Regions from separate parts of the Sphingobium sp. LB126 genome, predicted to be linked through region 3. Evidence: riboswitches for the same ligand, from Rfam matches in the RefSeq annotation. Region 3 holds a riboswitch; each other region holds the start of a gene.
The links. A riboswitch is a leader RNA that binds a small molecule or an ion and turns the genes downstream of it on or off. The one in region 3 is predicted to bind cobalamin.
Positions count from the first base shown of each region.

Region 1: another riboswitch for cobalamin. It lies ahead of CAF53_RS18435 (HoxN/HupN/NixA family nickel/cobalt transporter); the one in region 3 lies ahead of CAF53_RS09300 (TonB-dependent receptor).
Region 2: another riboswitch for cobalamin. It lies ahead of CAF53_RS05990 (TonB-dependent receptor); the one in region 3 lies ahead of CAF53_RS09300 (TonB-dependent receptor).

Region 1 is NZ_NETV01000002.1:485,945-489,216, reverse strand. It holds gene CAF53_RS18450 (formylglycine-generating enzyme family protein) at 1-558, shown strand, start outside; gene CAF53_RS18445 (hypothetical protein) at 581-823, shown strand; cobalamin riboswitch at 1,125-1,354, shown strand; gene CAF53_RS18435 (HoxN/HupN/NixA family nickel/cobalt transporter) at 1,508-2,575, shown strand; gene cobW (cobalamin biosynthesis protein CobW) at 2,572-3,272, shown strand, end outside.
Region 2 is NZ_NETV01000001.1:1,224,421-1,227,692, forward strand. It holds gene CAF53_RS05985 (ABC transporter substrate-binding protein) at 1-45, shown strand, start outside; gene CAF53_RS05990 (TonB-dependent receptor) at 53-1,882, opposite strand; cobalamin riboswitch at 2,052-2,266, opposite strand; gene CAF53_RS05995 (molybdenum cofactor guanylyltransferase) at 2,345-2,866, shown strand; gene cobA (uroporphyrinogen-III C-methyltransferase) at 2,856-3,272, opposite strand, start outside.
Region 3 is NZ_NETV01000001.1:1,907,690-1,910,961, forward strand. It holds gene CAF53_RS09290 (MFS transporter) at 1-1,143, opposite strand, end outside; gene CAF53_RS09295 (hypothetical protein) at 1,211-1,477, opposite strand; cobalamin riboswitch at 1,524-1,750, shown strand; gene CAF53_RS09300 (TonB-dependent receptor) at 1,989-3,272, shown strand, end outside.

The sequences.
Region 1 (3,272 bases), on a different contig from region 3:
GTCCATGTCGTGTTCCAGGATGCGGAGGCCTATGCCAAATGGGCGGGCAAGACGCTGCCGACCGAGGCGGAATGGGAATTCGCCGCGCGCGGCGGCCTGGACGGCGCGGACTATGCCTGGGGCGATGAACTGGCGCCTCGGGGTGCCATGCTCGCCAATTACTGGCAGGGTCTGTTTCCGTACAGCAATTTGCTGGAGGACGGCTATGAACGGACTTCGCCGGTCCGGACCTATGCGCCCAATGGCTATGACCTCTACGACATGATCGGCAATGTCTGGGAATGGACGACCGACTGGTATGCCCAGCCCAGGCCAGAGCGCAAGGCGAAGGGCAGTTGCTGCGTTCCCGCCAATCCGCGCGGGGGTACGAAGCGCGAAAGCCTGGACCCCGCCAATCCCCATGTGCCCATGCCGCGAAAAGTGCTCAAGGGCGGTTCCCATCTCTGCGCGCCAAGCTATTGCCAGCGCTACCGCCCCGCCGCCCGCCATCCGCAGGCGGTGGACAGTTCGACCAGCCATATCGGGTTCCGCTGCATCATTCGCGAACCGGGTCGCTGACTTTCAACAACAGGAATATTGCATGCTCAACATCCCCTGGGACCAGCCCGCCACCATGATCGACCTTGACGGCAAGGCGCCGATCATCGGCACGATCCGCGATTGCGCCCAGCATTTCGCCATCTTCAAGCCCCATGCCAAGGAGCAGGCGCGTGTCCTGCTGACCCAACCCGTCCACCGCGAAGGCCGCAAGACCCGGACCTGGGTGCTGGAACCCTGGGAGATCGAAAAACTGGTCGACCGGCTGAAGGCGGAGATGCATTGAACGAGTCAATATCACGCGCCTTCGAAGGCCGTATCCCAATCTGGAGCATCGTGCGCGCAATCCGGTTTTGCGCATGATGCGATAACAAGGAAGCAGAGCGCACGGCTGCGTCCGTTTTGACGCGGCGCGCTCCCCGCCGGTCCGCCCCGCGCCTTCTCCAGCGCGCCGCCGGTCCGCATCCCTTGCATTTCCACCGTCAGCGTCACCCGCCGCGCATCCGGCAAGTCGACCCGATGCCGGCACCCCCTTCCCATCCTGCGCATCAGCCTTTATGCAGTCGGGCGAAGGTTGGCTTCGGCCGGCTTTCACTGATCGCGCCGGTGTCCTCGCGAGGGGACTTAATAGGGAATGCGGTGATGAATCCGCGGCTGTCCCTGCAACTGTAAGCGGCGAGCGAGACGCATATCGATTCTCTGAAATGCCAGAGGATCAGCCACTGGGCCGGACGCTAAATCCTGCGAGGCCTGGGAAGGCCATGTGTCAAGCTATGACCCGCGAGCCAGGAAACCTGCCTGCGTCTGGTCGCTCTTGCCTTGGTCCAGGGGATGGCCGCGGCACGGTACTCCGTCTGAGCGACGCTTCACGCAGCGGGAGCTGCTGTCCGCATGCCGGGTGCAAGCGCGTCCGCCCGGCATGAAGGCAGCTTCCGTCCGGTTTCGCCGACGCCTACGGGGATCGATCCCGATGACATTCTTTTCCAATGCGCTGGTCCCGCCGCGCCTCCCACGCGGTCGCGCGACGAGCATGTTCGCCGCCCTGATCGCCGCGAATCTGGCCGCCTGGCTTTGGGCCTTCATCGTCTTCGCCGGCAACACGGTCATGCTGGGCACCGCGCTTCTCGCCTGGAGCCTCGGCCTGCGCCATGCCGTCGATGCCGATCATATCGCCGCCATCGACAATGTGACCCGCAAGCTGATGCAGGACGGCCAGCGCCCGCTGACGGTCGGCTTCTGGTTCGCCATCGGCCATAGCGGCATCGTCCTGATCGCCGCCGTCGCGATCGCCATTGCCGCCAATGCGCTGACCCGCGTCGAGGCCGTGGGCGCGATCGGCGGCACCATCGCGACGATCGTGTCCGCCACCTTCCTCTTCACCATCGCGGCGATGAACCTGATCATCCTGAGATCGGTTCTGAAGACCTTCAACCATGTCCGTAGCGGCGGCGCCCATATCTATGAAGACATGGATATTCTCCTCGGCAATCGCGGCTTCCTCGCCCGCATCTTCCGTCCGCTTTTCCGGCTGGTGAGGCAAAGCTGGCACATGGCCCCGCTCGGCTTTCTCTTCGGCCTCGGCTTCGACACGGCCACCGAAGTCGCCATTCTCGGCCTGTCCGCAGGACAGGCGGCGAGCGGCCTTTCCATCTCCACCGTCCTCATCTTCCCGCTGCTCTTCGCGGCGGGCATGGCGCTGATCGACACGGCGGACGGGGCGCTGATGATGGGCGCCTATCAATGGGCGTTCGTGAAGCCGATCCGCAAACTCTATTACAACATCACCATCACCCTGGTCTCGGCACTGGTCGCCCTCCTCATCGGCGGAATCGAGGCAACCGCACTGCTGGGCGACAAGCTCGGCCTCACCGGCGGCATCTGGACCCTTGCCGCCGACCTTGGCGAACATTTCAACAGCCTCGGCTTCATCATCATCGGCCTGTTCGCCGCCTGCTGGCTGGCAAGCTGGATCATCTACCGCTGGAAAGGCTTCGACGAGATCGAAGTCACCCTCGAACCCCAAGGAAATCCCGCATGAACAAGGTTCCCGCTACCGTCATCACCGGTTTCCTCGGCGCCGGAAAGACGACGCTGATCCGTCACCTGATCGAACATGCGGGCGGCCGCCGCCTCGCCCTCATCATCAACGAATTCGGGGACGTCGGCGTCGACGGCGCACTGGTACAGGGCTGCGGCGACGAAGCCTGCCCGGACGAGGACATCATCGAACTGGCGAACGGCTGCATCTGCTGCACCGTTGCGGACGATTTCCTGCCGACCATGCAGCGCCTGCTCGACCGCCCGACGCCGCCCGACCACATCATCATCGAAACCTCCGGCTTGGCGCTGCCCAAGCCGCTGGTGAAGGCGTTCCAATGGCCCGACATCCGGACCCGCGCCACGGTCGACGGCGTGATCGCCCTGATCGACGCCGAAGCGCTGGCGGCGGGCCGTTTCGCCCATGACGAAGCCGCCCTGACGGCCGCCCGCGCCGCAGATCCGACGCTCGACCATGACAGCCCGATCGAGGAACTGTTCGAGGACCAGCTCGCCTGCGCCGACCTCGTCCTGCTCAACAAGACCGATCTGGTGGACGCCGATACTCTCGCCACGCTGGAACGCGATTTAGGCCCGCAAACCCGTCGCGGCGTCGGCATCATCCGTACGGCGAAGGGCGCGATCGACCCCGCCATATTGCTCGGCCTCGACTTAGGCGTTGAGGAGCAGATCGACGC
Region 2 (3,272 bases), 680 kb from region 3:
GCGCACAAAGGCGTGGCGCAGGTGAACGCTGCGCCACGCCGTTAGGTGTCCGTCAGAAGCGGACACGCACGCCGCCATAGGCCGAGCGGCCATAAGTGCCATAGCCATAGACCGTGGCATATTTCGCATCGGTGAGATTGTCGATGCGGCCGTAGATTTCCAGATTCTCCAGGATCGGGAAGGACGCCCGGACATTGGCCAGGGCATAGCCGTCCAGCCGGACCAGGTTGGTCGCGTCGTTGAAGCTGTCGCCCACCATCGTCACGGTCGCGCCGGTCGTGAGGCCGAAGGGCCAGACATAATCCGCCGAGACGCTGACCGCATTGGCCGCGCGGCGCGGCAGCCGGGCGCCGGTGTCGCGGTCGCGCGCATCGACATAGCTGTAGGCGGCCGTGACGGTCAGCGCGTCGACCGGCTTCAGGGTCAGCATCGCCTCCACCCCCTTGGCGCGGGTGCGGTCGATATTGTTGTACCCGCCATAGAGGCCGATCGAATAGTCGTAATTGATCTGGTCCTTCGTGACGCGGCGGAAAGCCGTGACGGAAAGGATCGCCCGGTCGCCGCCCAGCCGCTGGTCGAAGCCGATATCATAGCTTTTCGACCGTTCCGGGCGCAGGCCGGCATTGCCGACATCGGTGCCGTAAAGCTGGTAGAGCGAGGGCGCCTTGAACCCTTCGCCATAGCTGGCGCGGAAATTGGTCGCGCCGTTGTTGGGCGTGTAGTTCGCATTGGCGCCGAAGGTCGTCGCGCCGCCGAACTGGCTGTGATCGTCATGCCGCACGCCGCCGGTGACGGCGAGCCCAGTAAAGGGCTTCACGACCGCGAGCGCATAGACGCTGTCGATATCGGCCTTGTGGCTTTCGGTCGAACCGAAGCCGGAGAAGTCATAATCCGGCCGCTCATGTTCATAGCCGAAGATCAGCCTGGCCTGATCGACCGGCTGATAGACGCCTTCATATTCGAAGCGCAGATTGGTGCCCGAATAGCCGTAAGGCCCGAACGCGGACGTATAGTCGCGATCCATGCGGAACCAGGTGACGGCCGCGCGATTGGTGAGCCTGCCGTCGAACAGGGCGAGGTTGAGGCCGGCATAGCCGACATATTGATCCGATTTCGCGGTGTCGGCGGTGCTGTCGATCACGCCATTGTCGGTGTCCAGATCGGTATGGATATAATAGCCGCGCAGGTCGAGGCTGAGCGTGTCGGTGAAGGCCAGCTTCAGCTTGGCGTTGGCGGCGATATTCTCGTATCCGTCCTTTTCCGTGCCGTTGGCGGCGGCGGAAATGCCGTCGGTGTTGAAATAGGCGACGCCCACGCCGCCCGAGGCGATGCCGCTGCTGCCCGAAATATCGGCCTTGGCGTTCAATGTATCGCGATAGCCGTAATCGACCGAGGCGTTGCCCGCGAAACCGGCGGCGGGCGTGCCGGTCATGACGTTGACGACGCCGCCGATCGCCTGGCTGCCGTAGACGATCGAGTTGGAGCCGCGCAATATCTCGATCCGCTGGATATTGCCGGTCAGCAGACCGCCGAAATCATACATGTCGCCGATACCGCTGGTGTCGTTGACCTTGACCCCGTCGATCAGCACCAGCGTCTGCGTCGTTTCCGCGCCGCGTAGCGACACGCCGGTCACGCCGCCCAGGCTGCCGCTGCGGTTGAAGCGGACGCCCGGCGTGGTGGCGAGCAGATCGACGACGCTGACGCTCTGGCGGGTGCGGATGGTGTCGGCGTCGATGACGGTGACGGCCTGGCCGACTTCGTCGCGGGGCTGTTCGATGCCGAGCGCGGTGACGATGATCGCGTCATTATCCGCGTCGTCAGCCGCGAAGGCGGGCGTGGCCGCGAGCAGCGCGGCGAGAGAGATGGTGGCTTTCAACATTATGATGTTTCCCTGAGCGTCGCTGCGACTTCATGGCTCAGGGCATCCGCTCGCGCGGTCGGGACAGGGGACAGCCGACGCCAGTGTCCGCCCCCGCACCGATGCGGCCCTGCGCCGCTTCGTCGCTCAGACGGAAAACACCGTGCCTTGGCCAACCCCTGGACCAGGGCAAGAGCGACCATGCGCCGGCAGGTCTCCTGGCTCGCGGGTCAATGCGGCGATGCACGCCTTCCCGGACTTGGCGTCCAGTGGCCGGTCTTGCGACCGAAGTGCATCGCGCTCACCGCTTACAGTTGCAGGGACAGCCGCGGAATTGGACGGTTGCCCGTCCGCACCGCATTCCCGTTTTCAGCCCTTTCGGGCACCGGCGCGATCTTCTTTGCGGTCGAGGCTTTGCCCCGTCCGCGCCGCGCGCCATAAGGGAAAGCAGGGCTTCTGCCAAGCGGGTTGAGGAGGGACGGGATGCGATTGCTGGGCGCGGTGCTGGCCGGAGGGCGCTCCAGCCGCTTCGGTAGCGACAAGGCGCAGGCGATGCTGGCCGGGCGGACCTTGCTGGACCATGCGGCGGCGTCCATCGCTCCCCATGTGGAAAGCGTCGTGATCTGCGGGCGCGAGGGCGGGCTGGCGGATCGCCCGGCGCCGGATATGGGGCCGCTGGGCGGGCTGAACGCGGCGCTGCATCATGCGGCGGCGCGGGGCTATGGCGCGGTGCTGACGACCGGGTGCGACGTTCCGGTCTATCCCGAAGGGTTGGCGGAAGCGTTGATCGGGGATGGCGCGGCGGTCCTGAAAGGGCAGCAATTAGCGGGGTTCTGGCCCGTTTCATTGGCGGCAGAACTGGACGCGCATCTGGCCGAGGAGAATAACCGCTCCATTTATGGCTGGCTGGAGCGGATCGGCGCGCGGATCGTCGAGCGGCCGGAGTTCGTGCTGCCCAATATCAACCGGCCCGAGGATCTGGAGAGGTTGATCCTCAAGCCTTGACGGCGACGCCCGCCGCGATGTCCGCCGGAACATGGGTGGATGCCACCGCCTCGCCGATCAGCAGCAGGGTCGGGTGTTCGTCGCTGATCGTTTGCACCAGGAAGGCCAGCGCGGAGAGCTTGCCGCGGATCAGCCGTTCATGAGGCAGCGAGACATTGACCGCCACCATCACCGGCGTTTCGGGATCGCGCCCGGCGGCGATCAGCGAGCGGCTGATTTCTCCGGCGGCGGCGCGGCCCATATAGATGCCGAGCGTGCTGCCCGCGCTGGCCAGCGAAGCCCAATCCAGCTTCAACGGCTCGCCAGCCTTCCAATGCGCCGTCACCAGCGTCAGCCCGCGCGCGACGCCACGCAGGGTGAGCGAGGCTTGGCCGCTCGCCGCCGCCGCGCTGGCGGTGGTGATGCC
Region 3 (3,272 bases):
CGGGCGGGTGAGATTGCTGGCATCGACGTCCAGAAAGGCGGCCGCCGCGATCAGGCCGCAACTGATCATGACCGGCCGCAACAAGTCCGTGGGGTTCAGCGTCACCAGGCTTGCCACCAGTCCGCCGACCGTCGCCAGCGTCACCACGACATAGAAGGAGACCAATTGATCCTGCCCCATGCCGACCACGGCCAACAGCCCGCTGGCGCCGTAATTCTGCTCCGACAGCAGGACGCGCATGCTGGCCGCGATGATGGCGAAGCGGATGATCGCTCCGCTGCCCAGCCAGCGGGTGTTGAGCAACGGATTGGCGCGGTTGTGTTCGACCATCAGCGCCGCGCCCACGAGCAGCAGCGACCCCGCCAGACCATAGCCCAGCCAGGGCGTCGTCCACCATTGAATGCGCCCCTGCACCAGCACCGCGCAAAGCAGCGCCATGCCCGGCGCGAACAGGGCGAAGGTCAGGAAATCGAGTGGTTCGAACGCCTCGATCCGCTCGCTCGGCGGCAGGCGCAGCAGCCACACGCCCGCCAGGCACAGCAGCGTCAGCCCCAGTTCGAACAGGAACAGATTCTGCACGTCGCCATGGATCAGCAGGGCAGGGGATATCACCCGCGCCAGCGGTAGCGCGATCTGCGACATGCCCACGCCCAGCACCATCCCGCCCAACCGCTGGGCCGCCGGCATCGACTGCATGATGTAGAACAGGCAGAGCGTCGACAACCCGCTCGCCACGATCCCGCTCGCCCCGCGCACGATCAGTTCGAACCCGTAACTATGTACGAAGATCTGCGACAGGTTGAGCGCCAGGAATCCGGCCAGCACCATGCGGGCGAAGCGCTGTATGCCGAATTGCTGGCGGAATTTGATGAGCAGCAGGCTCATGCAGATATTGGTCATCGAATAGGCGGCGGTCAGCCAGCCGCCCTCGACGGTGGTGAGGCCCAGCGCGCCCTGTATCTGGGGCAGGTTAGCGGTCAGCAACCCGTTGATGAAGCCGCCCGTCAGCCCCAGCAGCGTACCGATCAGGAAATAACCGATGCGCCGACGGGTGGGGTGATCGGGCGTCGCAGGCGATCCCGGCATCATCGGCCGTTCATGCGGCGCGAACTGATAGTCCGGTGTTGCTCCCGCTGCGCTCAAGCCGCCTCCTCAAGCTGTGCACGAAGCCAGCCGCCAGGCGATTGTTTCCACTTCTTGTCCGGACTGTCTAGTCCCCGCCGTCTTCGGCCCGTTCCATCATCTCCATGAAGTCGCGCGCCGCGTCACGGTCCGCAGGGTCCTCGAACGCATCCTCCAGATCGGGCGCCGCGCCCAGCAGGAACATCAGCGACCACAGCGCGAAGCGCCGCGCCTTGTCCGTTTCCAGCCCGAAATCGACGCGCATATGCTCCAGCCCTGCCGCCAGCGCATCGGGGGTGAGCGCGTCCAGGTCGCGGATGCCGAAATAGCGGTGGAGTTGATCGTCGAAATGCATGGGCCGCCTCTATCCCATCTTCCCATCGCCGCAAAGCTTACCTATGAACGCCCTCGATCGCGCCGGTGTCCCGAAAGGGGCTTAATAGGGAATGGGGTGTAAATCCCCGGCTGTCCCTGCAACTGTAAGCGGTGAGCGAGAGACATATCGATCCTTTCCGGGTGGAAAGGATCAGCCACTGGGCCGGACGCTAAATCCTGCGAGGCCTGGGAAGGCCATGTTTCAAGCGATGACCCGCGAGCCAGGAGACCTGCCGGCGTCTGGTCGCTCTTGCCCTGGTCCAGGGGATGGCCGCGGCACGGTATCTTTCCGTCTGAGCGACGAACGAGCGGTGGAGGCTGCTTCGGTTCGCGTGAGCGGCGCTGATGGCGTCGGCCCGTTCGCGCGCGCCGGTCGTCCTGGACGGCAGGCCTCCCCCGGGCAGTCGCTGACGCCGGAGGATAGTGTTTTGAAAATTGGATTGATGGCCCTGTTGATGGCCGCGGGCGTCACCCAGCCGGTGCTGGCCCAGATGCCCGCTGCCGGGGAAGCGGCGGAAACGAATATCGTCGTCTTCGGCCGGGGCGAGGAAAAGATCGGCGTCGCCCATGCCGCGAGCGAGGGGAGCGTCGGCGGCGCCGACCTGCTCGTGCGTCCGCTGCTGCGCGTCGCCGAACTGCTCGAGGCGGTGCCCGGCCTGGTCGCTGCCCAACATTCGGGCAGCGGCAAGGCCAATCAATATTTCCTGCGCGGCTTCAACCTCGATCATGGATCGGACTTCACGACTTATATCGACGGTGTGCAGATGAATTTCCGCTCGCACGGTCACGGCCAGGGCTATCTCGACCTCAACGGCTTGATCCCGGAGATCGTCGCGCGCGAGGATTTCCGTAAAGGCCCCTATCGCGCCGATGGCGGCGATTTCGCGCTGGCAGGCGCGGCCGCCATGACCACCATCGACGGCTTTGCACGGCCGTGGATCGCCACGGAAGCCGGCTCCTACGGCTCACGCCGTCTGGCGGCGGGCGGCACGATCGAGGGCGTCGGCCCCGGCGCCCTGACGCTGGTGGCGCAGGCCAAGCGCTATGACGGTCCGTGGGAAGAGGCGGAGCATCTGCGCCACTATAGCGGCTTTGCCAAATATCGCCTGCCGCTTGGCGCGGGCGAACTGGACGCGACCCTTCACGCCTATCGCGGCACCTGGCGCCCGACCGAGCAGATTCCCGAACGGATCATCGGCTCTTGGGTCTGCAAGGATATATTCTGCTCGCCCGATGCCTCGGCGCGGGGCGAAACCACGCGGATCGTCGGCAATATCGCCGTCACCCAGCCGGACTGGCGCGCCAATGCCTATGTCCAGTTCTACGACTGGTCGATGTTCAGCAATCCCACCTATGCCGATTCCGATGGCACGAGCGCGCAGATCCGCCAATATGACCGCCGCTGGATCACTGGCTTCACGGCAGCGAAGAACTGGACCGTCGCCCCGACGTTCACTCTCAGCATCGGCACCGAAAACCGCCTCGACCATATCGGCAATGTCGGCGTCGACCGCAGCGCCGACCGGCAATTCCTCTTCTCGCTCGGCCGCTATCATGTCGAGGAACTGTCGGTCGCCCTCTATGGTGAGGCGAACTGGCAACCCTTGCCCGGCCTTCGCCTGATCGGCGGGCTGCGCGGCGATTATTATCATTACAGCGTCCGCGCCGGCGATGCGTCCGCGCAGGCGCTGGGCACGGGCAGCGGCCATGACGGCATCCTTTCGCCCAAGGCGTCAGTCGCCTACCGGGTCACGCCGCATCTGGAATTCTACGCC